Regions from separate parts of the Kitasatospora sp. NPDC048296 genome, predicted to be linked through region 1. Evidence: riboswitches for the same ligand, from Rfam matches in the RefSeq annotation. Region 1 holds a riboswitch; the other holds the start of a gene.
The links. Region 1 has a riboswitch for magnesium ahead of ACGF12_RS33405 (NRAMP family divalent metal transporter). Riboswitches for the same ligand answer to the same signal wherever they lie in the genome.
Positions count from the first base shown of each region.

Region 2: linked by a shared signal. The riboswitch ahead of ACGF12_RS29325 (NRAMP family divalent metal transporter) and the one ahead of ACGF12_RS33405 (NRAMP family divalent metal transporter) in region 1 are both predicted to bind magnesium.

Region 1 covers NZ_JBICZB010000087.1:13,225-28,495, forward strand. Annotated here, with positions in the region: gene ACGF12_RS33380 (ABC transporter ATP-binding protein) at 1-503, opposite strand, end outside; gene ACGF12_RS33385 (PadR family transcriptional regulator) at 500-1,024, opposite strand; gene ACGF12_RS33390 (hypothetical protein) at 1,387-2,043, shown strand; gene ACGF12_RS33395 (YoaK family protein) at 2,114-2,791, opposite strand; gene ACGF12_RS33400 (MgtC/SapB family protein) at 2,838-3,572, opposite strand; gene ACGF12_RS33405 (NRAMP family divalent metal transporter) at 3,676-5,340, opposite strand; M-box (ykoK) riboswitch at 5,699-5,875, opposite strand; gene ACGF12_RS33410 (BlaI/MecI/CopY family transcriptional regulator) at 6,103-6,438, shown strand; gene ACGF12_RS33415 (M56 family metallopeptidase) at 6,435-7,319, shown strand; gene ACGF12_RS33420 (NlpC/P60 family protein) at 7,579-8,649, opposite strand; gene ACGF12_RS33425 (methylmalonyl-CoA mutase family protein) at 8,981-10,888, shown strand; gene scpA (methylmalonyl-CoA mutase) at 10,885-13,089, shown strand; gene meaB (methylmalonyl Co-A mutase-associated GTPase MeaB) at 13,102-14,088, shown strand; gene ACGF12_RS33440 (ATP-binding protein) at 14,168-14,644, opposite strand; gene ACGF12_RS33445 (helix-turn-helix domain-containing protein) at 14,872-15,271, shown strand, end outside.
Region 2 covers NZ_JBICZB010000063.1:19,153-34,423, forward strand. Annotated here, with positions in the region: gene ACGF12_RS29270 (hypothetical protein) at 1-490, opposite strand, end outside; gene ACGF12_RS29275 (RNA polymerase sigma factor) at 1,181-1,690, shown strand; gene ACGF12_RS29280 (alpha/beta fold hydrolase) at 1,779-2,690, shown strand; gene ACGF12_RS29285 (hypothetical protein) at 2,676-3,164, opposite strand; gene ACGF12_RS29290 (glyceraldehyde-3-phosphate dehydrogenase) at 3,285-4,727, opposite strand; gene ACGF12_RS29295 (GreA/GreB family elongation factor) at 5,026-5,493, shown strand; gene ACGF12_RS29300 (MFS transporter) at 5,684-6,985, shown strand; partial or broken gene fdhD (formate dehydrogenase accessory sulfurtransferase FdhD) at 6,973-7,791, shown strand; gene ACGF12_RS29310 (LysR family transcriptional regulator) at 7,948-8,865, shown strand; gene ACGF12_RS29315 (FdhF/YdeP family oxidoreductase) at 8,953-11,283, shown strand; gene ACGF12_RS29320 (YhgE/Pip domain-containing protein) at 11,268-12,569, opposite strand; M-box (ykoK) riboswitch at 12,753-12,930, shown strand; gene ACGF12_RS29325 (NRAMP family divalent metal transporter) at 13,277-14,926, shown strand; gene ACGF12_RS29330 (hypothetical protein) at 15,028-15,271, shown strand, end outside.

The DNA of each region.
Region 1 (15,271 bases):
GTCGGCTCGTCGGCGAACAGCACCTGCGGCCGGGCCACCAGGCCGCGGGCCAGCGCCACGCGTTGCGCCTGACCACCCGACAGTTCACCGGAGCGGCGCTGCTCCAGACCGTCCAGGCCGAGCCGGGCGAACCAGGGACGGGCCTGGGCCAGGGCCGCGCCCCGGCGGACACCGTTCAGCAGCAGCGGCAGGGCCACGTTCTCCTCGGCCGTCAACTCCGGTACCAGCTGGCCGAACTGGAAGACGAAGCCGAACTTGTCGCGGCGCAGGGCGCTGCGTTGCGCCTCCGACATGCGGTCCAGGCGCTGCCCGTTGAACAGCACCTCGCCCGTGTCGGGCACCAGGATGCCGGCCAGGCAGTGCAGTAACGTCGACTTGCCCGAGCCGCTGGGGCCCATGATGGCGAGCACCTCGCCGGCCTGGACGGCCAGGCTCGCTCCGCGCAGCGCGGGCGTCTCGCCGAAGGCGAGGGCGATGTCGCGGGCTTCGATGACCGTGGTCATGCGCGCACCTCCGCGGCGAGGGCGTCGAGGCGGGCGACGGTGAGGTCGATCCAGCGCAGGTCGGCTTCCAGGTGGAACAGGCCGTGGTCGGCGAGCAGGGCGTCCACCAGGGCGCCGGCGCGGCGCAGTTCGGTGAGCTCGCGCATCCGGCGCAGGTGGGCGGCGCGCTGGGTGTCCAGGTACTGCTCGGCGTCGCGGCCCAGCATCAGGGCCAGCACCACCTTGGTGAACAGCACGGACTGCAGGTTGGGTTCGGGCGCGACCGGCTCCTGGAGCCAGGTCTCGAACTCGGTCGCCCCGGCGTCGGTGATGACGTAGCGCTTGCGCTCGGGCCCGTCGCCGGGCTCGGCCTCACCGGCCATCACCTTGCCGTCGCGGGCGAGTCGGCCGAGGGTCGCGTAGACCTGGCCGTACGGGAGGGGCTTGCCGCGGCCGAAGAGGGCGTCGTAGTCGCGCTTGAGGTCGTAGCCGTGGCTCGGCTCCCGCTCCAGCAGCCCGAGGAGGGTCAAAGGAACACTCATGGGCGAGACCATACACCAGGGATATACACCGAGTGTATAGCTGCGAAGAATAGGGCGCTGAGCTGGCGAAACGTCAACTGCCGGACAGGCGGGGACAGGAGGCGGCCCCCACGACCGCCCCCTGCTCCGCACCGCGGCCCGGAACCCCCACGGTCCGGCCGGGCCGGCCTCGCGCTCAGGCGCGGAGAGCGCGGCCGGACTCCAGCCTGCCCGGGCGGGCGGCGCCTGCCGGGGGCCGAACGTCCCGGGTGGTGAGGTCGGTGGCACGACGAACGGGCACCACTCTTGTGCGCGGGGGGCCACCGGGTGGAGATTGGGTGATGAAACCCTGTACGTCCCCACGCCCTTGAGGAGTCCTCACCGTGCCCAGCACACCCCGCTCCGCCCGGCCCGCGTCGCTCCCGCGGCGAACCGGCCGTCAGCTGCGGCGGGCCTTCGGCACTCGGCACGAACCGCTGGTCCGCCCGCTCGACCGCGCCCGGGCCCGGGCCTGGCTGCTCGCGATCGTCGGCGGGCTGGTGGCGGTCGCCGTCTCCGTGCTGGGCGCCCTGCTCCTCTACCGCTCGACCGCGCCGCAGGCCGCCGACGACCGGGTGCGGCTGCACCGGGTGAACGCCGTGGTCGCCGCCCTCCCCGACCACGGCGCCGTCACCGGCAGCCGCTTCACGGACGGCTACAACAGCCGGATCGAGGTCCCGGCCGCCTGGAACTACCCTGCGGGCACCGCGCACACCGGCACCGTCGAGGCCCCTCGCACGGCCGTCGCCGGCACCGTCGTCCCGATCTGGGTCGACCCCGCGGGCACCCCCACCGCTCCCCCGGCCAACCGCGCCTCCCTCGCCGTCTCCGCCGCCTGCACCGGCGCGGGCGCCCTCCTCGCCCTCCTCGCGGTGCTCACCCTGGCACTGCGGCTGCGACTCCACTCCCTCGACCGCCGTGCCGAGACCGCCTGGACCACCAGCTGGGCCCGCCTTGAGCCGCTCTGGAGCGGCCGCGCCGGACACCGCCGCGAGGATTGAGGAGCCGCCCGCTCCGGAAGCCTTCGCGCCCCCTCAGCCGTTCGGCGAGGGGGCGCGAGGGTGTTCGGCCTCAGAGGCGCTCGGTCCAGGCGGGCGCCGGGGTGGGCTTGCCGGCGTGGTGGGTGAGGACGGCCACCGCGACCAGCAGGGCGAGGGCCAGCGCCAGCGCGGTGGGGACGTTGGCGTGGAGGACGAGGAGCGCGCCGAGCAGGGCGCCGGCGAACATCCAGACGACGGAGGCGATACGGCGCAGGCCGGTGAGGTCGGCGGCGAGGGCGGTGATGGTCATGGTGAGCACGGTGGTGGTGAGGTCGGGGACCTTGAGCGAGCGGACCACCGCGTTCTGGCCGCCCATGGCGAGAGCGAGCATGCCGATCAGGGTGTAGCGGGCGGGTTCGGAGCCGTGGCCGATGACGGCCGCCAGGACGGCGCTCGCGGCGACCAGCACCGCCTGGGCGGCGACGGCGGCGGTCAGCAGCCGGCCGCGGTGGCCGGGCAGGTGCCGGGCGAGGTGGCCGCCGGCCAGGGCGCCGAGCAGGAACACGGTGAGGGCGGCGAGTGAGGCGGTGGCGGAGAGGTTCGCGGCGCCGGCCAGGGCGAAGCCGAGGAAGACCACGTTGCCGGTCATGTTGGCGACGAAGACGTGCCCGAGTTCGAGGTAGCTGACCGCGTCCACCACCCCGGTGACCACGGTCAGCACCAGCAGCATCGGCACCAGCGGCCCGTGCTCGGGGTCGGGTTTCAGCATCGGGCCTCCCAGACGGTTCGCGTGACGGTCCTTCCGTTCTACTCCCTCAGGCGAGCGCCGGGCTGCCGGACTCGTCCGACTCCTCGTCCAGGTGCCAGTGCAGGTCCCGTACTCCGGGCTCCAGCGACAGCCGGGTGACGACCTGCTCCAGGGCCGGGGTCACCTGCCCGGTGATCGCCACGGTGGCGCGCAGGCTGGTGGCGTCGCCCTGTTCCGTGCGGCGGGCGCGCAGGCCGGTGGGGGCGAGGCCGGAGGCGGCCAGGGCCTGGAGCAGCAGGGCGCGGATGTGGGTCTCGGACTTGCGGTCGCACTCCAGGTGGACGGTGGCCCGGCAGGTGGAGTCCGGGTCGCTGCCGGACTGCGGGGCCCGGTCGAGCATCCGGCCGGCCGGGCGCAGCACCAGGTGGACGGCGAGCACGGCGAGCGTGCCGAGGCCGGCGAGCTCCAGCTTGCCGGAGGCGGCCAGCACCCCGACGGCGGCCGAACACCAGAGCGTGGCGGCGGTGTTGAGGCCGCGCACGCCGGCGCCGTCGCGCAGGATGACGCCACCACCGAGGAAGCCGATGCCGGAGACGACGTACGAGGCGACCCGGGTGGGGCTGCCGGTGTCGCCGACCGCCTCGCTGTAGAGCACGAACAGGGTGGCGCCGGCGGCGACCAGGGCGTTGGTGCGCAGGCCGGCCATCCGGGCCCGCCACTGGCGCTCGACGCCGATCAGTGCGCCGCAGGCGACGCCGGTGGCGAGCCGGACCAGGAACTCGACGGTGGTCAGGGTGTGCACGACGGCACCTCCTCCAGAGGAATCACGGGGAACACGGGGAAAGGGCACGGACGGGTGGCGAGCCGCTGCCCACCACCCGTCCGTACGGGCTTCGATCGGTGGCTCAGTGGTTCAGCGCGGTCTGCACGATCTTGATGATGACCATGATCATCGCGATCAGCAGGTACGCGCGCAGGGCGCCCATGCCGACCTTGCGGGCGGTGGACATCACCGGGCGGCTCAGCGTCTCCAGCGGGGGCATCCGCCAGTTCTCGCGGCCGGTGCGGTCGATCGGGTCCTCCTTGGTGCCCTTGCGGCCGAAGGTGAAGAAGTACCCGGCGACCAGCACGCCCGCCACGCCGCAGCCGGCCATGATCCACAGGATCGCGTCCGAGCTGATGTCCGGCCAGACCACGGCCGCGGTCAGGATGAGCGACAGCATGACCAGCACGCCGACCACCGCCGAGGTGAAGGCGTTGGTCTTCGGCCCGTTGCGCCAGGGGCCGAGCACGGCCTTGTCGTTGCAGAGCAGCAGCAGGAAGACCGTCGCGGAGGGCAGCAGCACGCCGGCCAGCACCTGCACGAACTGGGTCATCAGGCCCTGCATGTAGTCGTTCGACAGCAGGGTGATCGCCGCGGCGACCACCACCAGGCCGGCGTAGACCGCGTAGAAGCCCTTGGCACCCTTGACCCCGCGGTGCAGCGAGTGCTTGATGCCGAAGACATCTCCGATGGCGTAGGCGGTGGACAGGGACACCGCGAAGGCGCCGATGATCGAGGCGTCCAGCAGCGCGATGGCGAACAGCACGCCCACCAGGTGCCCGGCCTTGTCCTCCAGGCCCTTGGCCACGGCGGCCGCGTCGGAGAACTGGCCGAAGCCGTCGGTGCCGGCGAAGGCGGCGGCGCAGAAGCCCATCATCGCGGCGGCGCCGATGATCACGATCGCGATGCCGATCCACAGGTCGACCTTCTCGTACTTCATGAAACGCGGCGTGATCCGCTTGTCGATGACGTACGACTGCTGGAAGAACAGCTGCCACGGGGCGACGGTGGTGCCCACGATCGAGACGATGACGAGCATGACGGCCGCGAGCTGGCCGGAACCGCCCGGCATCTGCGGCACCACGAAGTCGTGGGCCATCTGCGAGGTCTTGGGGTGGACCATGAAGTAGATCGGCACCAGCAGCAGCGAGCCCACGCACAGGGCGATGGCGACGCGCTCGAAGCGCTGGAAGGAGCCGGTGAAGGCCGAGGCGATGATGATCGCCGCCGCCAGGATGACCGAGGCGACCTTGGGCAGGCCCAGGTACCCGGCCGCCAGCGTGACGCCGATGAACTCGGTGACCAGGGTCAGCGCGTTCAGCAGGAACAGGTCGATGACGCTGAACGCGCCCCAGAACTTGCCGAACCGCTCCAGGATGAGGCGGGCGTGGCCGACGCCGGTGACGGCGCCCAGGCGCAGCACCATCTCCTGGTTGACGTAGAGCACCGGGATCAGCAGGGCCAGCGTCCACAGCAGCTGGGTGCCGTAGTTCTGGCCGGCCTGGCCGTAGGTGGAGAAGGCGCCGGCGTCGTTGTCGCCGACCATCACGATCAGGCCGGGGCCGACGATCGCCAGCAGCGTCTTGAGCTTCGCGGACAGACCCTGGCGCGGGGCGTTGTCGTCCAGCTTGATGGTGCCGAGCGCGCCCCTGATGTCGCCGACGTGGGCGTCGTCGAGCACGGCGGACTGGGCGGCGGGGGCGGTGGGGACCGTGGGAACCTTCGGGTCCAGCATCACGTTGGTCATGGCGGGGCCTCCCTGCCCTCTTCCTTGAGAGGGCGACAGGGGGCACGCAGCGGCGATCCTCCCTGCGAGCGCACGGCACCGGCTCCGCACGGCGACGCTGAGCGGCGGCGGCCGTGCGGGCATGACGATGCGTCAGGCGGCTTGCGTCCAGGCATGGTTGAGCGCAGGACGAGGCGCCGGGTGAACGCGCAGGAAAGGTTGTTACCGCGTGCCGGAGGTGTTCGAGAGCATGCGGGGGTAGGGGCAACTGTGGCCCGGACTAGGACAGTCCATGTCTCCCACCTCCTCCCGGTCGGGGGCGCACCATCTGTGCGCCGCATCACGACACGGCAAGGAGCACACCGGCCCCGAATGGACCGGTACACCCCAACTCGTCAGAGCTTTGGCACTCCACGGCGTGTCCAGCCTGTCCGGCCGGAAGCCACTTGGGGTCAACCCTTAAGTCGGGAAGACCTGTCCTGAACCTGGGCGTCTCTCGACGTCGTCGGGTCAGTGGCCTGTGTCCGTGAAGACGCCTCACCGAACGAGGTGCCTTTTCAAACCTCCCCAAGCATAGACCCGCCACGACCAGGCCGATCACATTTTCGGCCGATCGTCGACACCTTTGTAGAACCTTGACCAAGCGCGCCACCTCCGCCCTCTCGCGCCCGGCACCCGCCGTAGCATGGGCCGCGTTCCAGCGGGCGAAGGGCGCCGGCGGTCGGTTCGGCAAGGGAGACCACGGCGGTGCTACGGGGGTTCGGCGATCTGGAGGCCGAGATCATGGACCGGCTCTGGTCCTGGGGCCGTCCGGCCACGGTGCGCGAGGTGGTCGACGACCTCCAGCGGCAGCGGCCGGTCGCGTACACCACCGTGACCACCGTCGCCGACATCCTGCACACCAAGGGCTGGCTGCGCCGGGACAAGGTCGGCCGCGCCTGGGTGTACGAACCGACCTGCACCCGCGAGGTGTACACCGCCGAGCTGATGCACCAGGCGCTGGAGACCACCCCGGACCGGGCCGGCGCGCTGCTGCGCTTCGTCGACCGGATCAGCGGGGACGAGGCCTCCGCCCTGCTCGCCGCCCTCGAACAGGTCAAGGCCCGGGACGCCGAGTGACGCTCGCCCTGCTCGGCCTCTACCTGGCCGTGACCGGCGTCCTGCTGCCCCGCCGGCTGGCCGGCTCCACCCGGCTCCAAACCCGTCCGACCCTGGGCGCGGCGCTGTGGCTGGCGTTGATGGCCTCCTTCACCGTCGCCCTGGTGCTCGCCGCGCACCACGCGCTGGAGCCCGCCGCCCACGAGCCGGCCGGGCTGCTCGGACTGCTCCCCCGCCTCGAACCGGCTGGGCCGGTCGTGCCGCACACCCACGGCTGGTGGCTGCCGGCCGCAGCCGGGGCGCTGCTCTCCCTCGCGCTGGCCGCGGTCGGCGCCCGGGCCGGGCGGGCCCGCCGGCGGCACCGGGCGGTGCTGGACGTGGTCGCCGTACGGGACCGGCGCTGGGGCGCGCTGGTGCTGGAGCACGCCCACCCGACGATCTACTGCCTGCCCGGGCGCCGCTCCCGGGTCGTGCTGTCGCGCGGGGCGCTGCGACTGCTCGACGAGCGGCAGCTCGCCGCGGCCGTCGCGCACGAGCACGGGCACATCCGCGGCCGCCACCACCTGTTCCGGCTGCCCGCCGACACCTTCGCGCTGCTGCTCGGGCGGCTGCCGCTGGCCCGGCTGGGGCGCTCCGAGGTGGCGCTGCTGCTGGAGATGGCGGCGGACGACGCGGCGCTGGCGAAGGTGTCGCGGGGCGAACTGGCCTCGGCGCTCTGCGCGTTGGCCACATCCGGTCCGGCTCCGGGCGGATCCCTGGGGGTGGCGTCCACCGGGGTGCTGACCCGGGTCCGTCGGCTGGCGCGGCCCGGCGGCGGCCGGCAGCGCCAACTGGCCGGGTGGCTGGCGGTGTCGGCCCTGCCGGTGCTGCCGTACCTGCTGGCCTGCGCGCCGCACCCGTAGGTCGTTCCACCAGTGCCCAGCGGCGGCGCGGGTACGCCCCGGCCTTCTCGCGTCTCGGGGGTGACCGGGACTACCGCCGCGGGCGCCCGGGTGATCGCGGCCGGCGCTGTCGGAGCGCCCGGCCACCCTCTGGGCAACGTTTCGACCGGTCCGCTCAGTTGAGGCCGCTTCCGGCCGGACGGAACGTCCTCCGATCGTTCTGCGGCCCCACCCCGACGGCCGCCCGCAGGGGTTGACGGGGCCGCCGGGGCGGAGGGGCTTACGGGCGGACGGCGCCGACGTAGGGCATGGCGTCGATGGGGAGGACCTCGACGTTCTTGCCGGTGCGGGGGGCGTGGATCATCTTGCCGTCGCCGATGTAGATGCCGACGTGGTGGATGTCGCCGTAGAAGAAGACCAGGTCGCCGGGCTGGAGGTCGGCGCGGGCGACGCGGGGGCCGTCGTTCCACTGGTCCTGGGACATCCGGGAGAGCTTGACGCCCGCCGCGCGGTAGGCGGCGCCGGTGAGGCCGGAGCAGTCGAAGCTGCTGGGGCCGGTGGCACCCCAGCCGTAGGGCTTGCCGAGCTGGGCGTAGGCGAAACCGACGATGGCGGCGGCGCGGCCGGCGGCGGGCGGGGCCGGGGCGTTCAGGTCGGGGCGCTGGGTGGAGCGGGAGGCGCGGTCGGCGGCGGCCGCCTTCTGGGCCTCGGCCCTGGCCTTCTCCGCGGACTGCTGGGCGTTGACCTTGGCGCGGTCCTCGGCGCTGAGCTTGTTGAGCATGGCCTGGGCCTGGGCGAGCCTGGCCTGGATCTGCTTCTTCTTCTCGGCGAGCTCGGTGCCGACGGAGTCCAGCTGGGCGAGGGTGGCGGTAGCCTCGGTGCGGTCCTGGTCGAGCTTGCGCTGCTCCTCCTGGGCCTGCTTGAGCAGGGCCGTCTGGGTGTCGGCGACCTGGTTCTGCGCCGAGGCGCGCTCCAGGTAGGCGGCCGGGTCGGAGTCGAGCATCAGCTGGACGGACGGGTCGATGCCGTTGCTGCGGTACTGGTCGGCGGCCACCCCGCCGAGCCGGGTGCGCAGTTCGTTCATCGCCTCCTGGCCGCGGGCGACCTTCTCCTGGATCTTGTTGGCGTCGCCCTGGAGCTTCTGCTGCTTGTCCTGGAAGCCGTTGTACTGCTCGATGGCCTGCTCGGCCTCCTCATTGAGCTTGTCCACCTGCTCCTTGACGGTGGCGAGGCTCGGGGCGGGCTCGGCGTGGGCGGTGCCGGAGGCGAGCACCGCGCCGCCGGCCATGGCCGTGGTGAGGACCGCCAGGCGGGCCCGGCTCGGGGGGCTGGGCTTGCGGCGCTTTCCCATCGCGGTGGGATCTCCTTCGGGGGACGCAAAGGGGACGACGAAGAGCGGGCAGGGGCGTACGGGGGATGCCGCCCCTGCCCGTCTTCTTCGAAGTAACTTAATAGATGAGTGGCGGGGTTCCGCAATCCCCCTCATCCGGGCACTGTCGGGCGATCGATCGCGTACTGTGGCACCGGCGTTGCGTCACCCGTCGCGCCACCCCGTGACACCTGCCTTGACACCCGTTCTGACACTCGTCACCCAGCGGAGTGCTAAAGCTTCGCCAAATCGAGAACAAGGTCACATGCAACTCCCCTCCTGCGGGTATGCAAACGGGCGCTAACCTGCGGACATGAAGGTCCCGCCCGAAGGGCTCCCCCTCGCTGCCGAGTTCCCGGCCGCGCACCGTGAGCAGTGGCAGCAGCTCGTCGAGGGCGTGCTGCGCAAGTCCGGTGCCCAGCCCGAGGACGGCGCCGCCGCCGAGCGGGCGCTCAGCACCGCACTCCAGGACGGCCTGCGCGCCCGCCCGCTGTACACCGCCGAGGACAGTGCGGCCGAGCCCGGCTACCCCGGCTTCCCGCCGTTCGTCCGCGGCGGGCGGCCGCAGGGCTCCGCCGTCGCCGGGTGGGACGTTCGGCAGCGGCACGCCGACCCCGACCGGCGGCGCACCAACGAGGCGGTCCTCGCGGACCTGGAGAACGGCGTCGGCTCGCTCTGGTTGGAGCTGGGCGCCGCGGGCCTGCCGGTGACGGCCCTGCCCGAGGCGCTCGCCGGGGTGTACCTGGACCTGGCCGCCGTGGCGCTCGACGCCGGCCCCGAATTCGCCGACGCCGCCGAGCAGTTGTTCAAGCTGTACGAGGAGCGCGAGGTCTCCCCCGCCTCCGCCGCCGGCAACCTCGGCGCCGACCCGCTCGGCCTCCAGGCCCGCACCGGCGACGCCGCCCGCACCGACGCGCTGCTCGCCGCGGCCACCGCGCTGGCCGCCCGCTGCGCCGCCGACCACCCGAACGTCCGGGCCCTCACCGTCGACGCCCTGCCGTACCACGAGGCCGGCGCCTCCCCCGCCCAGGAGCTGGGCTGCTCGCTGGCCACCGGCGTCGCCTACCTGCGCGCGCTGACCGCCGCCGGGCTGTCGGTGGACGAGGCGCTCGGCCAGCTGGAGTTCCGCTACGCCGCGGACGCCGACCAGTTCCTGACCATCGCCAAGTTCCGTGCCGCGCGCCGTCTGTGGGCCCGCGTGGCCGAGGTGTCCGGCGCCTGTGCCGAGGCCTCGGCGCAGCGCCAGCACGCCGTCACCTCCCGGGTGATGATGACCGCCCGCGACCCGTGGGTGAACATGCTGCGCACCACCATCGCCTGCCTGGCCGCCGGGGTCGGCGGCGCCGACGCCGTCACCGTGCTGCCCTTCGACAGCGCGCTCGGCCTGCCGGACGCCTTCGCCCGCCGGATCGCCCGCAACACCCAGTCGATCCTGCTGGAGGAGTCCCACCTGTCCCGGGTGATCGACCCGGCCGGCGGCTCCTGGTACGTCGAGCAGCTGGGCGAGGAGCTGGCGCGGGCCGCCTGGGCCTGGTTCCAGGAGATCGAGCGGGCCGGCGGCCAGCGCGGTGCCCTGGAGTCCGGTCTCATCGGCGAGCGGATCGCCGCGACCTGGGCGGAGCGGTCCGTGAAGCTCGCCAAGCGGCGCGAACCCGTCACCGGCGTCAGCGAGTTCCCGCACCTGGACGAGCAGCAGCTGGTCCGCGAGCCGGCCCCGGCCGGGCACGTCGGCGGCCTGCCGCAGGTGCGCCGCGCCGAGGCGTACGAGGCGCTGCGCGACCGCTCGGACGCGGTGCTCGCCGCCACCGGCGAGCGGCCGAAGCTGTTCCTGGCCTCGATCGGCAGCGCCGCCGCGCACACCGCGCGCACCACCTTCGCGGCCAACCTGTTCCAGGCCGGCGGCATCGCGACCGGCACGCACGAATCCCTCGACCCGGCGGCCTTCGCCGAGGCGTTCACCGCCTCCGGCGCGACCGTCGCCTGCCTGTGCTCCAGCGACGCCCTGTACGCCGAGCACGCCGAGTCGGTCGCCGCCGCGCTCCGGGCGGCCGGCGCCCAGCGGGTGCTGCTGGCCGGGCGGCTCGCCGAAGTACCCTCCGGAGTGGACGAGTTCATCCATGCCGGCGGGGACGCGGTCGCCGTCCTGACCTCCCTGCTGGACCAGATCACCGGTGCGAGCAGCGCCGACGAGAACGCCGACGAGGACGAGGTGGCGCGATGATCCCCGACTTCACCGGAATCGGGCTGGACGGCGACGCCGCCGCCGACGTCACCGACGCCCAGTGGCAGTCTGCCTGGCGGCAGTCCACCGGCAAGGACGTCGACGAGCTGGTCTGGGACACCCCCGAGGGCATCGGCGTCAAGCCGCTGTACACCGCGGCGGACCTCACCGGTCTGGACTTCCTGGAGACCTACCCGGGCGTCGCCCCGTACCTGCGCGGACCGTACCCGACCATGTACGTCAACCAGCCCTGGACCGTCCGCCAGTACGCCGGCTTCTCCACCGCCGAGGAGTCCAACGCCTTCTACCGCCGCAACCTGGCGGCCGGCCAGAAGGGCCTCTCGGTCGCCTTCGACCTGCCGACCCACCGCGGCTACGACAGCGACCACCCGCGCGTCACCGGCGACGTCGGCATGGCGGGTGTCGCCATCGACTCGATCTACGACATGCGCCAGCTGTTCGACGGCATCCCGCTGGACAGGATGTCGGTGTCGATGACCATGAACGGCGCGGTGCTGCCCGTCCTGGCGCTGTACATCGTCGCGGCCGAGGAGCAGGGCGTCCCGCCCGAGAAGCTCGCGGGGACCATCCAGAACGACATCCTCAAGGAGTTCATGGTCCGCAACACCTACATCTACCCGCCGCAGCCGTCGATGCGGATCATCTCGGACATCTTCGCGTACACCTCGCAGAAGATGCCCCGGTACAACTCGATCTCCATCTCCGGCTACCACATCCAGGAGGCCGGTGCGACGGCCGACCTGGAGCTGGCCTACACCCTGGCCGACGGGGTGGAATACCTGCGCGCGGGCCTGGACGTGGGGCTGGACGTGGATGCCTTCGCGCCGCGGCTGTCGTTCTTCTGGGCGATCGGCATGAACTTCTTCATGGAGGTCGCCAAGCTGCGCGCGGCCCGGCTGCTCTGGGCCAAGCTGGTCAAGCAGTTCGACCCGAAGAACCCCAAGTCGCTGTCGCTGCGCACCCATTCGCAGACCTCGGGCTGGTCGCTGACCGCCCAGGACGTGTTCAACAACGTGACGCGCACCTGCGTCGAGGCGATGGCCGCCACCCAGGGCCACACCCAGTCGCTGCACACCAACGCCCTGGACGAGGCGCTGGCACTGCCCACCGACTTCTCCGCCCGCATCGCCCGCAACACCCAGCTGCTGCTGCAGCAGGAGTCGGGCACCTGCCGGGTGATCGACCCGTGGGGCGGCTCGGCCTACGTCGAGAAGCTGACGAACGACCTGGCGGCCCGGGCCTGGCAGCACATCCAGGAGGTGGAGGCGGCCGGCGGCATGGCCAAGGCGATCGACGCGGGCATCCCCAAGATGCGCGTCGAGGAGGCCGCCGCCCGTACCCAGGCCCGGATCGACTCCGGCCGCCAGCCGGTGATCGGCGTCAACAAGTACCGGGTCGAGAGCGACGAGCAGATCGACGTGCTCAAGGTCGACAACTCCGCGGTGCGCGCCCGGCAGATCGAGAAGCTGCGCCGGCTGCGCGAGGAGCGGGACGAGGCCGCGTGCCAGGACGCGCTGAACGCGCTGACCCGGGCCGCCGAGGCCGGTCCGCAGCGCGGCGGTTCGCTGGACGGCAACCTGCTGCACCTGGCCGTCAACGCGGCCCGGGCCAAGGCCACCGTCGGCGAGATCTCGGACGCCCTGGAGAAGGTGTACGGCCGCCACTCCGGCCAGATCCGTACCATCTCCGGTGTGTACCGTGACGAAGCCGGCCCGTCGGCCCCCCTCCAGCGCACCCGGGACCTGGTCGAGCGGTTCGAGCAGGCCGAGGGCCGCCGCCCGCGCATCCTGGTCGCCAAGATGGGCCAGGACGGCCACGACCGCGGCCAGAAGGTGATCGCCACCGCCTTCGCCGACCTCGGCTTCACGGTGGACGTCGGCCCGCTGTTCCAGACCCCGGCCGAGGTCGCCCGCCAGGCCGTCGAGGCGGACGTGCACATCGTCGGCGTCTCCTCACTGGCCGCCGGGCACCTGACGCTGGTGCCGGCGCTGCGGGCCGAACTCGCCGAGGCGGGGCGCGAGGACATCACCATCGTGGTGGGCGGGGTCATCCCCCCGCAGGACTTCGACGCCCTCTACGAGGCCGGTGCGGCCGCGGTCTTCCCGCCCGGCACCGTGATCCCGGAGGCCGCCTACGACCTGCTGAAGTCGCTGGCGGCCGACCTCGGCCACGAGCTGTGATCGCCTGATCGTATGCCTCCGCGGACGATCGACCTCGACAGCTATGTGACGGGTGTCCTCGACGGCTCGCGCGCCTGGATCGCGCGCGCCGTCACCCTCGTCGAGTCCACCCGGCCCGACCACCGCGCGCTCGCGCAGCAGTTGCTCCAGCGGCTGCTGCCGCACGCGGGCGGCGCGGTCCGGGTGGGCATCACGGGCGTGCCCGGGGTCGGCAAGTCGACCTTCATCGACTCCTTCGGCACGATGCTGACGGGGTTGGGCCACCGGGTCGCGGTGCTCGCCGTCGACCCGACCTCGAGCCGGACGGGCGGCTCCATCCTGGGCGACAAGACCCGGATGGAGCGCCTCGCCGTCGACCCTGCCGCCTTCGTCCGGCCGTCGCCGACCTCGGGGACGCTGGGCGGGGTCGCCAAGGCCACCCGGGAATCGATGGTGGTGATGGAGGCGGCCGGGTACGACGTGGTGCTCATCGAGACGGTGGGTGTGGGCCAGTCCGAGACGGCCGTGGCGGGGATGGTGGACACCTTCCTGCTGCTCAGCCTGGCCCGGACGGGCGACCAGCTCCAGGGCATCAAGAAGGGCGTGCTGGAGCTGGCGGACGTCATCGCCGTCAACAAGGCGGACGGCCCGCACGAGCGCGACGCGAAGGCCGCCGCTCGCGAACTCGCAGGTGCCCTACGCCTGTTGCAGGCTCCCGATGCCGCGTGGACTCCCCCGGTCCTGACCTGCAGCGGCCGCGACGGCGCCGGGCTGGACGTGCTGTGGGAGCGCCTGCAGCAGCACCGCAAGGTCCTCGACGCAACGGGCGCCCTGACTGCCAAGCGCCGGGACCAGCAGGTCGAGTGGACGTGGTCGATGGTCCACGACCAGCTCTACGCCCGCCTGCACGAACACCCCGAGGTCCAGCGACTCACCCCGTCACTGGAAGCCCAAGTCCGCGCTGGCACCCTGCCGGCCGGACTGGCCGCGCAGCAAATCCTGGACACCTTCTTCGGCTAACGGTCACACCCCGACACGAAGCCGGCCACCACCGCGGCCGAGAAGAGCACCCACCACACGAGCCGCCCGACGGTCGCCACTACGCCACCTCACAGAGCGAATTGAGATTCTGCGCCGTGCCCCACCCATGCGTGGGGCACGGCGCTTCGCTGGTGTCCAGATACTCGAACCACACCACCTTGCCCACCTCAGCCGGGTACCAGCCCCACGCATACGCCAGCGCCTCCACCAGCAACAACCCACGACCGCCGGTCGATTCAGCATCACGCTCCCGATGCGGGAGCTCCGGACACCGATCAGCAACCTCCAACCGCACCCGCCCGGCACGGCGGCGGACGGTCACGACACAGCGCTCCTTGGTGTGCACCAACGCATTGGCAATCACCTCGCTCGCACACAGCTCGACTTCCTGCAGCGCGTCATCAGTGAGCGGCACCTCCCACTCCCGCAGGATCGCCATGACAAGCCGCCGCGCCGGCGGCACAGCATCGGCCCCCGGCGGCACACCCCACTCCAGCGGTACCGGAAATCGAGCATTGCTCAGTGGACTGACCACCACAGAGACCCTCCAAGCCAGCCGGGCAGGTAACTGCCAGCGCAGCGCCGGGCGTCGGTGTCTCGGTAGCTGTCGAGGCACCGACGCACAAGCGATTCCTTACCGTCAGTCAACAATCCGTCACAGCCGTGAGACCATTGATCATGCGACGTCCGCATACGGGTATGCGGACGTCGCATCGGAGTGCGTCCGTTGAGGTGGTAGCGCTTGTAGCGTTAGGAGGGCTGTTGAACTGGAATTCGGCAGTGGTCCGGGAGGCGTCCCGGACTGGGAACTACGGCAAAGTCATCGAGCTGGCGCGAACCCATCGGCGCATGACGCAGGCGCAGCTGGGTGAAGCGTGCGGCCTGTCGCAATCTGCGATCTCACGTTTGGAGAAGCGGGGCATCGGCCCGTATGCCATGGATGTGCTGCTGCGGGTGTCGCAGAACTTGGGCATCCCAGCTCCCCTGCTCGGGTTGGCAGAATCCACAGTGCAGGCAAGAATCGGAACTGAGAGCGTGGAGAGACGTCAATTTCTGGGAGCAGCAGCGGCATTCGCGGTATCGCCCGCGCTCGCAGTCGTCGCCGGTCCCACCGACGAGGCCGAGCAACAGGCTGCTGCACTCCGACTTGCCACAACGTCCT
Region 2 (15,271 bases), on a different contig from region 1:
TGACCAGCATCACCGCGAACCGCCGGGCGGCGGCCACGTCCACCGGACCGCCCTCCGTGGTCACGCTCGCCACCACGGTGCCCGAGCGGACCACGATGCTGACGCCGTCACCTGCGGACAGCGGCCCGACGAAGGCCTGGCTCTCACTGCCCAGCACCGGGGTGTCGACCTTGTGGAACGGCCCGACGGGATAGGAGGCGTAGGTCTCCTTCAACCGGTCCTTGGCCGCGTCCCGGCTGGGCAGGGTGTCCACCAGGAAGCGGGTGACCAGATCCCCCGAGGAGAACCGCACCGACCCACTGAGCGGCTTGCCCGCACAGGGGGTGGACGCCGTACAGGTGGTGGCGTGGTCGGCGGTGTCGACCTTGCGCTTCTCCTCGTCCCACCCGGCCATCGCCTTGCCGTCCGGCAGCACCTGCCCGACCACCTTGTCGTCCAGCAGCACCCCCTCCAGGTCCGCCCCGGGCGTCGCCGCGACGGGCGGCGGCACCGGCGCCCCACTCCCTGCTCCGGCGGCGCCCCCGGCCGTTGCAGCACCGGGCGCCGACGTCGCGGCCCCCGTTGCAGCTCCCGCCCCGGCCCCGGACGCCGACGGCGCCGGGGCGGAGGCCGACGCCGCACCAGTCACCGCAGAGCCCGCCGAACTCGCCGCTCCCGAGGCCCCCTTGGCGCTCTCCGGCCCACCGGACGAACACCCGGCCAGCCCGCCCATCAGCACCCCGACCGCCACCCCGACGGCCACCCGCCGACCACCCATCCCCATGCCCGCTCCCTTACGGCTGTCCGTGACCCCTCAAGATAGCGACCACCTCCCACCCCACCCACCCCGGGTCCCGCGCACACGAACCGCTTCGCCCGCCCCACCACGCGGGCGCGCAGGGCGAGGCCCGCGCGCCCGCACCAACCCACCCCCCACACACACCCGACCAGGCGAGAGGGACGCGCTGCGGGAGGGGCGGTGGAGGGGGTGGGTTGGAGAGGGGCGTGACGGGTGATTTTCAGACTGCCAACGGCGGCCAACCCCCACCAACAGAGTCGGCAGTCTGAAAATCATCCAGCCCCCGGAGCGGCCCCCCCCGGAACCGCCCCGCACCCACCCTCCCGAGAGCCCACCCCCCACAAAAGACACCCCCCATCCGGTACCGTCCAGGCTGGTCCCAAAGCGCCGACGGGGGGCGAGATGCAGCACCACGAAAACCTCACCACTCTCGTCCGGGCAGCACAGCAAGGCGACGCCCTCGCCCTCGACGAGCTCCTCTCCCTGCTGATGCCGTACGTCGGCCGGGTCTGCGCCCCGATCGCCCTCCAGGACGCCCCCGACGCCGCCCAGGAGGCGATGATCGCGATCGTCCGCAGCCTTCGCCAACTCAAGGCACCCGAGGCCCTGTTCGGCTGGGCCCGGACGATCGCGGCCCGCGAGGCCGTCCGCCTCGCCACCCGCCGGTCCCCCCGCCCCGAAGCCCCCACCGACCAACCCGACGACCACGACCCGGAGTTGGCCGCCGACATCCAGGACGTCCTGGAACGCCTACCACCCGGCCACCGCGCCATCCTGACACTCCGACACATCGAGGGCTTGGACGAGAGATCCGTCTCCGAGATCCTCGACCTCCCCCTCGGGACGGTTCGTTCGCGACTCTTCCGCGCCCGCCACGGCTTCCGCACCGCCTGGGGCGCCGAACACCGCTGATCCCGAAAAAGCCCGCCGACCCCGGGGATTGCAACGCCCTCCCGAGCCCTCTCCTCTCCTGAGACCACCCCCAAGGAGGGAGACCCCGATGACCACCCCCCACCCGCTACCCGACCTGCCCCACCTGCCCCACCTGCCCCACCTGCCCGGCGTACGCCACCGCCACCTCGACGCCGACGGCGTCCGCCTCCACCTCGCCGAGGCCGGCGACGAAGGCGGCACCCCGCTGCTGCTCCTGCACGGCTTCCCCCAACACTGGTACGCCTGGCACCGTGTGATCCCCCTGCTCAGCGGCGAGTTCCGGCTGCTCTGCCTGGATCTGCCCGGCTTCGGCCGGTCCGAGGCGCCCCGCCACGGCTACACCACCGACGACCGCGCCCGCCTGACCCTCGCCGCCCTCGACCGGCTGGGAACGGACCGGGTGGGCCTGGTCGGCCACGACTGGGGTGCCTGGACCGGCTTCGAGCTGGCCCTGCGCGCGCCGGAGCGGTTCACCGGCTTCCTCGCGCTCAACATGACCCACCCCTGGCCGCGCCAACGCGCCCTGCTCGGCACCGCCTGGCGCTTCTGGTACACCGCCCTGCTGGAGTACCCGGGCATCGGCCGCCGCATCATCCGCCACCGCTCCACCCTGCTCGCCCACCTGCTGCGGCGCGCCACCACCGCCCAACACCCCTGGCCCGCCGAAGAGTTGGCCGAGTACGTGAGCACCGGCAGCACCCCCGCAGCAGCCCGCGCCGCCGAGCTCCTGCACTGGGCCTTCGTCGTCCGGGACATCCCGCGTCTGGCGTCCGGCCGGTTCAACAAGCGCCGACTGACCGTCCCCACCGTGCTGCTCGGCGGCGAGCAGGACCCGGTGATCCGCCCCTCCCTGCTCTCCCCGGCCGGCGCCCCCGCCGACGACCTGCACGCCGAAGTCCTGCCCGGCTGCGGCCACTTCCTCCCGCACGAGGCGCCCGAGGAGGTGGCCGACGCCGTGCGCAAGCTATTCCGTCCGTGACCGCTCGACGATCCGCCGCTCCAGCCGGTCCAGCAGCACCTCACCGCGCCGCTCGGTGAGCCCACCGAGGAGCTGCTGCACCGGCCCGGCACCCGGCACCCGCAGGCTGGCGAGCAGGGCGAAGCGGGTCCCGTCCCCGTCCGGTACGGCCGCCATCCCGCCCAGCAGCACCCGGCTCTGCATCAGGCACCAGCCGCTGCGCAGCACGATCTCGAACCGCTCGCGGTGACCGACGACGCTCACCGCGAGCCCCTCCAGTCGTTCTCCCGCTTTTGCGGGCCCGACCTCGAAGGAGCGCAACCCGCTGATCAGACCGGGCAGTTCACCGGACAGGTCGCTCGCGACCCGCCACACCTGGTCGAAGCCCGCCGCGAGGCACCGTTCGGCGTACAGCGGACGCCCGGCCCCGGCCGCCGCCATCACCCGCAGCCGCCGCACCGGGTCCAACTCGACCGTGGGCCACTCATCCGCCATCGCCCCGCCCTTCCCGTCGCCCGACACCCCAGCAAGGTACCGGCCCGGGAACGCCGACGGGGCGGCGACCAACCGGTCACCGCCCCGTCGAAACCAACCGACAACATCCCAACCGGTGGATCAGACCGCCGGAGCCGGGAAGGTCGGGTACTCGACACCCGAGATGTACTGCACGACCCGCACGACCTGGCACGAGTAACCGAACTCGTTGTCGTACCACAGGTACAGGATCGCATTGTCGCCCTCGACCTTGGTCGCGCCGGCGTCCACGATCGAGGCGTGGCGCGAGCCGATGAAGTCGCTGGAGACCGCGTCGGGCGAGTCGGTGAAGTCGATCTGGCGCTTCAGCGGCGAGGTCAGCGAGATCTCCCGCAGGTAGTCGAGGACCTCCTCGCGGTTGGTCTCACGCTTCAGCTGCAGGTTCAGGATCGCGATGGACACGTCCGGCACCGGCACGCGGATCGAGCTGCCGGTGATCTTCGCCTTGAGGTCCGGCAGGGCCTTGGCGACGGCCGAGGCGGCACCGGTCTCGGTGATCACCATGTTCAGCGGCGCCGAGCGGCCACGGCGGTCGGCCTTGTGGTAGTTGTCCAGCAGGTTCTGGTCGTTGGTGAACGAGTGGACGGTCTCCACGTGGCCGCGGACCACGCCGTACTCGTCCTCCATCGCCTTCAGCGGCGGGACGATGGCGTTGGTGGTGCAGGAGGCGCAGGAGATGATCTGCTCGTCCGGCTTGATCATGTCGTGGTTGACGCCGTGCACGATGTTCGGCACGTCACCCTTGCCCGGGGCGGTCAGCACGACCTTGGCGATGCCGGGGCGCAGGTGCTTGGACAGGCCCTCGCGGTCACGCCACTTGCCGGTGTTGTCGATCAGGATCGCGTCCTTGATCCCATACTCCGTGTAGTCGACCTCGCTCGGGTCGTTGGAGTAGATCACCGTGATCTCGTTGCCGTTGACGACGATCTTGTTGTTCGCCTCGTCGACGGTGATCGTGCCCTGGAACTGGCCGTGGATCGAGTCCCGGCGCAGCAGCGAGGCGCGCTTGACCAGGTCGTCGCCGCCGCCGTTGCGCACGACGATGGCCTTCAGGCGCAGGCCGTTGCCGGAGGCCTTCTCGATCAGCAGGCGGGCGACCAGGCGGCCGATGCGGCCGAACCCGTACAGCACGACGTCCTGCGCGGACCGGCGCTCCAGCTTGTTCTCACCGGTGGCACCGGCGACGGCCTGGGCGGTGAACTCCTCCACCGACAGGCCGCGGTCGTCCGCCCGGTAGGTCGAGGCGAGCATCCCGAGGTCGATCTGCGAGGGGCCGAGGTCCAGGGTGGTCAGCGCCTGCAGGAACGGCATGGTCTCGGTGACCGAGAGCTCCTCGCCGGCGATCTGCCGGGCGAAGCGGTGCGTCTTGAGGATGCTGACCACCGACTTGTTCACCAGGGACCGGCTGTGGAGCAGGACGGTGACGTCCTTCTCCCGGTGCAGTCGCCCGATGATCGGGATCATCGACTCCGCGATCTCCTCGCGGTTCTTCCAGTCCGTGAACACGTCGTCGTTGACAGTCACAAGTCCATCTTTCGAGCTGAGGGTATTGCCTTCATGGTAGCTTCGCCCGCTCCCGCCCCAGCGGCCGGTCCCTCCTCCGACCACCTCACACCCCCCTCCCACCTGCGCTTTCCCCCACGCCCCCACCGCCGAAGGTGATCACCGCCACCCCCAGCTCCCCCCTGCCGCCGGGGAGTTGGCCGGGCGACTCCCGCTCGCGCGGCCCGCCCCGGCCGAGGATTTGCCGGGGGTGCGGTGAGGTGGGGTAATGGGAGGCGGCCGATGTTCGAGTGTTCCGTGACAGACCCGGGAGCTTGCCATGAGCGGTGGGCCGGAACCGATCAGTGCCGAGGGCCTGCGTGCAGTGCAGGAGGAGTTGGCGCAGCTGCGGGCGGAGCGGGGGGAGGTGGCCGCGACGCTGCGGGGGGACGATCCGGTGGGTGATCCCGCGGATGCGGCGGACGAACTGCAGCGGGCCTCCGACGTGACCCGACTGGACCGGCGGATCGCCGAGTTGGAGGGGCGGCTGCGGGAGGCCGAGGTGGCCGGGGCGCCGTCCACGGACGTGATCGGGGTGGGCTCGACCGTCAAGGTGCGGTTCGAGGACGGCCAGGAGGAGACCGTCGAGATCTCGGAGCTGGCCGAGGAGCGGGAGTTGACCCTCGTGACGTACGACAGCCCGCTCGGGAAGGCGCTGCTGGGCCGCCACGCCGGGGAGACGGTGAGCTACGAGACGCCGGGCGGCGCGGCGAGCGCGGTCGTGCTGGCGGTCGGCAACGCGGCGTAGCCCGGGCGGGGTTGCCGGTCGCGCGGCCGAAGGCGTCCGCGAGCCGAGGTGCCGGTGCGATCCGCCGCTGATAGGCGTGGCTTATCGGCTCACAGGAACTGCGTCTTTGACGCCTCTCGACGACGGACCACACACTGGACCGGCGGAGTCCGGGAATGACCGGAAAGTCGGAAAAGGGGCAGTACGGAGCATGGGCAGCAGCAACGACATGCCCGCGCCGCACCCCACCCGCCACTGGCTCCCGGCGGCCGCCGCCGTGGCCGTCGCCGCCTGGGGTGCGAACCAGTTCACCGCCCTCGCCACCGTGTACCGGGCGCGCACCGACTGGTCGGCGCTGTCGTTGGCGGCGATGTTCTCGGTCTACCTGCTCGGCCTGGTGCCCGGCCTGCTGCTGGGCGGCCCCGCCGCCGACCGGTACGGCCGGCGGCAGACGGTGCGCGGCGCGCTGGGCCTGTCCGCCGCCGCCAGCGTCCTGCTGGCGCTGGGGGACGAGCCGTCGGTGTACGCGGCCCGGCTGGGCACCGGCTTCGCGGCCGGGCTGGTGTTCCTGGCCGGGACGACCTGGCTGCGGGAGCTCTCCGGGCCCGAGGTCCCGCCCGAGGACGGGGCCCGTCGCGCGATGTACGCCACCGGCACGGGCTTCGCGGCGGGCGCGCTGGTCTCCGGGGTGATCGCCGAGTGGCTGCCCGGACCGATGGCGCTGCCGGGCCTGGCGCACGCGCTGGGCTGTCTGCTGGTGCTGCGGGCCACCCGCCGGCTCCCGGAGACCGCCCCCGGCCGCTGCGCGCCCCAGCACCACACGGCGGCCGTCCGCCACCCCCGGTTCCGCTACGTCGTGCTCCCCGCGAGCCCCGCCGTCCTCGGCGCCGCCACCGTGGCGTACGTGGTCCTGCCGCCGCTGGTCGCCGACCGGGTGCCCGGCTACGCGCCTCTGTTCAGCGGCCTGGTCGCGGCGCTGACCCTGACCGCGGGCGTGGTCGCCCAGCCCTTCGCCGCCCGGCTGGACGACGCGGACAGCGCCCGGGCCACCCTCACCGCGATGGCCACCGTGATCGCCGGGCTGCTGCTCGGCGCGCTCGCCGCCGCCCACGACTCGGTGGGCCTGGTGGTGGCCGCCGCCGTGGTGCTCGGTACCGGGTACGGGCTGACGCTCGGCGCGGGGCTGCACGAGGTGGAACGGCTCACCCCGGGAAGGACCGCGCGCCCCGGCGGCCCGACCTCCGCCTCGCTCTACCAGAGCACCACCTCCAGCGGCTTCCTCACCCCGCTGCTGCTCGCCGGGACCTCCGGCCACGCCTCCTATCCGGCGCTGCTGGCGGGCATGGCGGCCGTGGGCCTGCTCTGCCTGGCGGTGACCGCCGCGCACAGCCGCCGCCACCTGCCCGGACCGGAGCACCGCCACCCGGCCCCCGCGGGCCGCGGAAAGAGCGAGGATGCATCCGTACAGTCCGGACCGACACCACCGAGGAGCCGACGACGATGGGCCGAGTGACCGTACCGCGCAGGGTGCTGCGACTGCGCCAGGGCGTGCCCTCGCACCGCCCCGACACCCTGGCCGCCGAGGAGCCGATGGAGATCCGGGTCGGCGGGCGCCCGCTGACGGTGACCATGCGCACCCCGGGCAGCGACTTCGACCTGGCGGCCGGTTTCCTGGTCGGCGAGGGCGTGCTGCACGCCGCCGACCACCTGACCGGGATCCGCTACTGCGCGGGGGCCACCGCCGACGGCGGCAACACCTACAACGTGGTGGACGTCGTGCTCGCCCACGGCGTGCCCGCCCCGGACGCCTCGCTGGAGCGCAACTTCTACACCACCTCCTCCTGCGGCCTGTGCGGCAAGGCCAGCCTGGACGCGGTGCGCACCACCGCGCCGTGGAGCGTCGCCGAGGACGGGCTGCGCGTGACCCCAGCGCTGCTGTCGGCACTGCCCGAGCGGCTGCGGGCCGCCCAGAAGGTCTTCGACAGCACCGGCGGCCTGCACGCGGCCGGCCTGTTCGACGCCGAGGGGCGGCTGCTCTGCCTGCGCGAGGACGTGGGCCGGCACAACGCGGTGGACAAGGTGGTCGGCCACGCCCTGCGCGAGGGCCTGCTCCCGGCGCGCGGCACGGTGCTGATGGTCAGCGGCCGGGCCTCCTTCGAGCTGGTGCAGAAGGCCGTGATGGCGGGCGTCCCGATGCTCGCCGCCGTCTCCGCGCCCTCCTCGCTGGCGGTGGACCTGGCCGAGGAGAGCGGGCTGACCCTGGTCGGCTTCCTGCGTGGCGACTCGATGAACGTCTACACCCGCGCGGACCGCATCGACACCGACCGACCCGACACCGACCGACCCGACCCGGCCCGCCTCGACCCTGCCCCCGTCGACCCTGCCCCCGTCGACCTGGTTCGACTCGACCCTGCCCGCCTCGGCCCCGCGCACAGCGGTACCGGCCGCACCGACCCCGTCCCGGTGGCCGAGTAGATGCTCTTCCGCCAGCTCGAGTACCTGGTCGCCCTCGCCCGCGAGCGCCACTTCGCCCGTGCCGCCCAGGCCTGCCACGTCTCCCAGCCGGCCCTGTCCGAGGCCGTCCGCAAGCTGGAGGACGAGCTGAAGGTGCTGCTGGTGCGGCGCGGCCGGGCGTACGAGGGCCTCACCCCCGAGGGCGAACGGATCGTGCTGTGGGCGCAGCGCATCCTGGCCGACCGGGACGCCCTGCGGGACGAGGTGGACGCGCTGCGCACCGGGCTGAGCGGACGGCTGCGGATCGGCGCCGCGCCGACCGCCTCGGGCGCCGTCTCGCTGCTCACCGGGCCGCTCTGCGCCGCCCACCCGCTGGTGGCCGTGGAGCTGTCCACCGACCTGCGCTCCGAGGAACTGCTGCGCCAGGTACGGAACTTCGAGATCGACGCGGGCATCACCTACCTGCCCGGGCCTGGCTCCGCGGACCTGCGCGCCCTGCCGCTGTACGAGGAGCGGTACGTCCTGCTGACCAGCCTGGCGGACGGGCCGGCCCGGCATCCGCGCGCCACCTGGGCGGAGGCCTCCCGGCTGCCGCTGTGCCTGCTGCACCCGGGCATGCAGGGCCGCCGGGTGCTGGACGAGGTGTTCACGGGCCTCGGGCTGGAGCCGACGCCCCGGGTGGAGACCGACTCGGTGGCCTCGCTGTTCGCGCACGTGCGCACCGGCCACTGGGCCAGCGTGGTGCCGTACGCCTGGCTGCACGTGTTCGGTGTCCCGCCGGGGATGCAGGCCGTTCCGCTGGTGGAGCCGGTGCACAGCGCGCCGATCGGGTTGGTGCTCGCCGCCCGGGAGCCGGGTTCGGTGATGGCCCGCGTCCTGCTGGAGGTGGCCCGGCGGACGGATGTCGCCGCCGTCCTGGGCAGCCTGCCGGGGGCGTAGCGGCTCGACGCGCGGGGCCCGGTCGACCGACATAGCCTCGACCCCAACGCCCGGGTGTCCGACCCCGTGCGACGGAAGGCGAGCACCGTGACCACCTCCGACGACGCCGTCAACGCCGGCCCGCAGGAGCAGGAGCCCGTGGGCCCCTCCCCCGCCGGCCCGCCGCAGTTCGCGCCGTACCACCACCCGGCCGCCGGCTGGGGCGCGGCGAAGAGCGTCACCCGCTTCCTGCTGCGCGAGGGCGCGTACGTCGACGGGCCGCGGGCGGTCATGCGGATGAACCACGAGAACACCGGCTTCGACTGCCCCGGATGCGCCTGGCCGGACGACACCAAGGGCCTGCACCTGGACATCTGCGAGAACGGCATCAAGCACGTCACCTGGGAGATGACCCGCAAGCGGGTCGGCCGGGAGTTCTTCGCGTCCCACTCGGTGACCGAGCTGTCCGGGTGGAGCGACTTCGCACTGGAGGACCAGGGCCGCCTCACCGAGCCGATGGTCTACGACCCGGACACCGACCACTACGTCCCGATCAGTTGGAAGGACGCCTTCGAGCTGGTCGGCAGCACCCTGCGCGGGCTGGACGACCCGAACCGGGCCGCCTTCTACACCTCCGGCCGGCTCGGCAACGAGGCGACCTTCCTCTACCAGCTGATGGCCCGCGAGCTGGGCACCAACAACCTGCCCGACTGCTCCAACATGTGCCACGAGGCCAGCGGACGGGCCCTGGAGGCGGCGCTGGGCACCGGGAAGGGGACGGTCGACCTCAAGGACTGGGAGGTCGCCGACGCACTGTTCATCATGGGCGTCAACGCGGCCTCCAATGCGCCCCGGATGCTCACCGCCCTTGCCGAGGCGTACCGGCGCGGCGCGCGGATCGTGCACGTCAACCCGCTGATCGAGGCGGCGGCGACCCGCACGATCATCCCGCACGACTTCACCGACATGGCGCTGAACAAGGCCACCCGCACCAGCACCCTGAACCTCCAGCCGCGGATCGGCGGCGACATGGCGCTGCTGCGCGGCATGGCGAAGGCGATCCTGGAGCAGTCCGCGACCGACGACAAGGCGCTGGACCGGCTGTTCATCGACCGCCACACGGCCGGCTTCGAGGCCTACCGCGACCTCTGCGCGAGCACGCCGTGGGAGGAGATCGAGCGCCAGAGCGGGCTGGGCCGGGCCGCCGTCCTCAAGGCGGCCCGGGTCTACCGCGAGGCCGACCGCTCGATCTTCACCTGGTGCCTGGGCGTCACCCAGCACGAGCACGGCGTGGACACCGCGCGGGAGATCATCAACCTCCTGCTGCTGCGCGGCAATCTGGGCCGCGAGGGGGCCGGGCCCTCGCCGGTGCGCGGGCACAGCAACGTGCAGGGCAACCGCACCTGCGGGATCGATCACCGGCCGGCCGACGCGTTCCTGGACCGGCTCGCCGAGGTCTGCCGGATCGAGCCGCCGCGCGCCCACGGCCTGGACACCGTCGGCACCATCGAGGCGATGCAGCGCGGCGAGGTGACGGTCTTCGTCGGCATGGGCGGCAACTTCGCGCTCGCCGCACCGGACACCCTCTACACCTACGAGGCGCTCGGCCGCTGCGAGTTGACCATCCAGGTGAGCACCAAGCTCAACCGCAGCCACCTGGTGCACGGCCGGCGGGCGCTGATCCTGCCGTGCCTGGGCCGGACCGAGAAGGACCACCAGCGCGCCGGGGTGCAGTCCACCTCGGTCGAGGACTCGATGAGCATGGTGCACCTGTCGGTCGGCATGAAGCGCCCGGCCTCACCGCACCTGCTCTCCGAGCCGGCGATCGTGGCCGGGATGGCCCGCGCGGCGCTGCCGGACAGCCCCACCCCGTGGGAGTGGTACATCGAGGACTACGACCGGATCCGCGACACCATGGCCGAAGTCCTGGACGGCTTCGAGGACTTCAACCGCCGGGTACGGCTGCCGCTGGGCTTCCGGATCAAGCAGCCGGCCCGCGAGCTGGTCTTCCTCACCCCCTCCGGCAAGGCCGAGTTCTCCACCGCCGGCCTGCCGGACGTGGTCCCCGGACCGGGCACCCTGGCGCTGGGCACCATGCGCTCGCACAACCAGTGGAACACCACCATCTACTCGGACGACGACCGCTACCGGGGCGTGCGGAACCTGCGCACGCTGGTCTTCATGAACAAGGACGACATGCGCGAGCGCGGCCTCGCCGAGTTCGACCGGGTGGACGTCACCAGCACCGCCCGGGACGGCAGCACCCGATCGGTGTACGGCTACCTGGCGGTCCCGTACGACATCCCGCGCGGCTGCGCGGCCGGGTACATGCCGGAGCTGAACGTGCTGTGCGCGATCGGCGACCACAGCACCCAGAGCGACCAGCCGATCATGAAGCACCTGAAGGTGACGGTGGCGAGGAGTCAGTCCGAGGGCTGAGGCGTCCAGCGGTGCAGGCCCTTGCGGTCGTAGTAGCGGGTCATCGCGAAGCCGAAGGCCAGTGCGAGCACCAGGCCGACGGCGATCATGATCCAGCCGCGGGCCAGCCCGGCGTCTCCCCGGGCGTCGAAGTAGAGGATCGCCCGGATGCCCGCGCTCAGCTGGCGCATCGGCTCGAAGATGCCGAGGAAGCGGTAGAACCCGGGCACGGCCTGGAGCGGGACGGTCGCCCCGGAGGAGGGCAGGGCCAGCGCGATGAAGACGAACATGGACACCAGCTGCCCGATCCCGCCGAACGCGGCGTTGATCGACTGCACCCCGAGGCCGACGGCCACGCTCGCGCAGTAGCCGAACAGCCAGAGCATCGCCTGGTGCGGGGCGTCCATACCGAGGATGCCGACCGTGCAGAGCAGCACCAGGGAGGTGGTGGGCAGCATGATCCCGGCCGTCATGACCATCTTGAGCAGCAGGGTCTGGGTGCGGTTGATCGGGACGGTCGGACGGCGGGTGTGCCAGGGGCCGATCTCGCTGTCGCTGTAGCCGAGCGCGCCGTCGACGCCGTTGTGGATGATGTTGCCGCCGATGAAGCCGGTCAGCACGGCCAGCAGGGCGTAGTAGAAGGCGCTCAGGCCGAGGCCGCTGTGGCCGCCGATCGGGTGGCCGACCTGGGTGGTGACGGCGATCGGGTCGGCGAGCAGCAGCCGGGCGGTGGCGCCGGTGTCCGGGCCCCGGGCGGTCGAGGCCGGTAGGGCGGCCAGCAGCTGTTTGCCGGTCGTGACCGAGGCCTGGTGGACAGCGGTCTGGACGATCTGCGCGGCCATCGAGGCGCCCAGGCTGCCGAGGCCGGGGTTGGTGAGGACGGTCAGGGTGGGCCGTTCGGTGGCGCCGCCGGTGGCCAGCTTGGTGACGGTCGCAGTGAAGTCCTCCGGCACGAGCAGCGCGCCGTAGACCTTCCCGGAGGCGAGCAGGTCGCGGACGCCGGCGTCGTCGGTCTGCCGCCAGTCGACGGTGTCGTCGGGGGTTCCGGCCACCACCGCCCGGGTCAGCTCGGTTCCGAGGTTCACCGGGCGGCCGGGCGGCGGCGCGCCCTGATCGGCGTTCACCAGGGCGATCGGCAGCCGGTGCAGGTTCCCGTTCGGGTTGACGATGCCGCCCATGTAGAGCAGTGAGAGCACCACGGCCAGCAGGCCGCACAGGACGCTCGGGAAGAGCCACAGCTTCGGGCGCCGGGCGAGCGCCAGCGCCCTCGCCTGCCGGGGAGCCCCCTGGGAGCCTGTGGTCGCCATGCCACCCCTCGGGTCGTGGGCACTGCCTGGTGCCGCTGCGGGTACGGCGGGAAGTCGTTCCGTGGCGGCAGGGTGGTCAAACCCGCGCCACCCGGGCGGGTGGCGCCCCTCCACAAAGGTAAAGGTTCTACCAAGTGCGCAAGTATCGCCCTCCGGCCGGTCTATGCTTCTGGAGGTTTGAAGAAGGCACCTCGTTCGGTGAGGCTTCTTCACGGACACAGGCCACTGATCCGACGACGTCGAGAGACGCCCAGGGTTAGGACAGATCTTCCCGACCTAAGGGTTGATCCGAAGTGGCTTCCGACCCAAGGGGGTTGGACACGCCGTGGAGTGCCAAAGCTCTGACGAGTTGGGGTGAGCCGGCGGTCGCTTCCGCACGCGGGCGAACTCCTTGCCGCGTCGATGACACGCACCACGGGGTGCGTCGGCCGGGAGGAGGCGAGAGACATGGATTGCAGTAGTCCGGGCCACAGTTGCCCCTGCCCCCGCTTGTCCTCGCACACCTCCGGCACGCGGTAACAACCTTCCCTGCGCGTAGATCTGACGACGCATCAGCACTGAGCACCGCGCACGCGGCTCCGCCGTGCCCGTACGTCCCCGTACGGGCCGCACCGCCGCGCGCCGATGCGCCGTGCCCACACGCAGGGGGAATTGCTGCTGCGCGCCCCCAACCACCCCACCTGCCAGGGGTTCACGGGAGGAACGTCATGACCACCAACACCACACTCGACTCGAAGGTCCCGCCGCAGCGTTCGGCGGTACTGGACGACGCCCACGTCGGCGACATCAAGGGTGCGCTCGGCACCATCAGGCTCGATGACGACGCACCACGCCAGGGGCTCTCAGCGAGACTCAAGACCCTGCTCGCGATCGTCGGCCCCGGCCTGATCGTGATGGTCGGCGACAACGACGCCGGCGCCTTCTCCACCTACGGCCAGGCCGGCCAGAACTACGGCACCCAGCTGCTGTGGACGCTGGCCCTGCTGATCCCGGTGCTCTACGTCAACCAGGAGATGGTGCTGCGCCTGGGCGCCGTCACCGGCGTCGGCCACGCCCGCCTCATCCTGGAGCGCTTCGGCAAGTTCTGGGGCGCATTCAGCGTCATCGACCTCTTCCTGCTCAACGCCCTCACGCTGGTCACGGAGTTCATCGGCGTCACGCTGGCGGCCGGGTACCTGGGCCTGCCCAAGGTCGCCTCGGTCATCCTGGCGGCGGCGGTCATCATCGCCTCGGCCTTCACCGGCTCCTTCCAGCGCTTCGAGCGCGTCGCCATCACGCTGTGCATCGGCTCGCTGCTGCTGGTGCCGATCTACTTCATGGTCCACCCGAAGACCTCGCAGATGGCCCACGACTTCGTGGTGCCGCAGATGCCGGGCGGTTCGGGCGAGCTCGCGACCGTCATGCTGCTGATCGTCTCCATCGTCGGCACCACCGTCGCCCCGTGGCAGCTGTTCTTCCAGCAGTCGTACGTCATCGACAAGCGCATCACCCCGCGTTTCATGAAGTACGAGAAGGCCGACCTGTGGATCGGCATCGCGATCGTGATCATCGGCGCCGCCGCCATGATGGGCTTCTGCGCCGCCGCCTTCGACGGCACCGACGGCGTCGGCCAGTTCACCGACGCGGCCGCCGTGGCCAAGGGCCTGGAGGACAAGGCCGGACACCTGGTGGGCGTGCTGTTCGCCATCGCGCTGCTGGACGCCTCGATCATCGGCGCCTTCGCGGTGTCCCTGTCCACCGCCTACGCCATCGGCGATGTCTTCGGCATCAAGCACTCGCTGCACCGCGGGGTCAAGGGCGCCAAGGGCTTCTACGGCATCTACGCCGGCGTGGTCGTGGTGGCCGCCGCGATCACCCTGCTGTCCACCGACTACGCCCAGGGCCTGATGACCCAGTTCGTGCAGGTGCTGGCCGGCGTGCTGCTGCCCTCCGCCACGGTCTTCCTGCTGCTTCTCTGCAACGACAAGGCCGTGCTCGGCCCCTGGCGCAACGGTCCCAAGACCAACGCCTTCACCTCCGCCGTGGTCGGCATCCTGGTCATGCTGTCCCTGATCCTGACCGCCTCCGTGGTCTGGCCGGACATCAGCTCGGACGCGCTCCTGTGGATCATGGCCGGCTGCGGTGTGGCGGGTGTACTCGTCGCCGGGTACTTCTTCACCTTCGGCCGCCGGGGCACCAAGGAGGACCCGATCGACCGCACGGACCGGGAGAACTGGCGGATGCCCCCGCTGGAGACGCTGGAGCGGCCGGTCATGTCCACCGCCCGCAAGATCGGCATGGGCGCCCTGCGCACCTACCTGCTGATCGCGATGGTCATGGTCATCATCAAGATCGTCCAGACCGCCCTGAGCCACTGACCCGGACGCCGGGGGCGGCGCCCCGAACGACCGCCGCCGCCCCCGGCCCGCCCCGGAACCCTCAACCACCCCGCGCCCGGGGGAAGGAAGGGAGCACGGCCATGCGCACCAACCCCCTGTTCCACCACTGCCCGAGCATCCGACTCGCCCTGCACGACGGCGTCGAGCGCGCCTACCGCCTCGACGACCCCGGCGCCTGCCCCCGTTCGGGCACGCCCAACAGCCCGGCCTCCGCGTACGAGCCGCGCGTCCACCTGGCCTACCTGCTGGCCCGCCAGGGGCACCGCCCGGACTGGCTCGCCGCCTTCGCGGACCTCCCGCCGGCCGCCGCGCACCGCCTCGCCC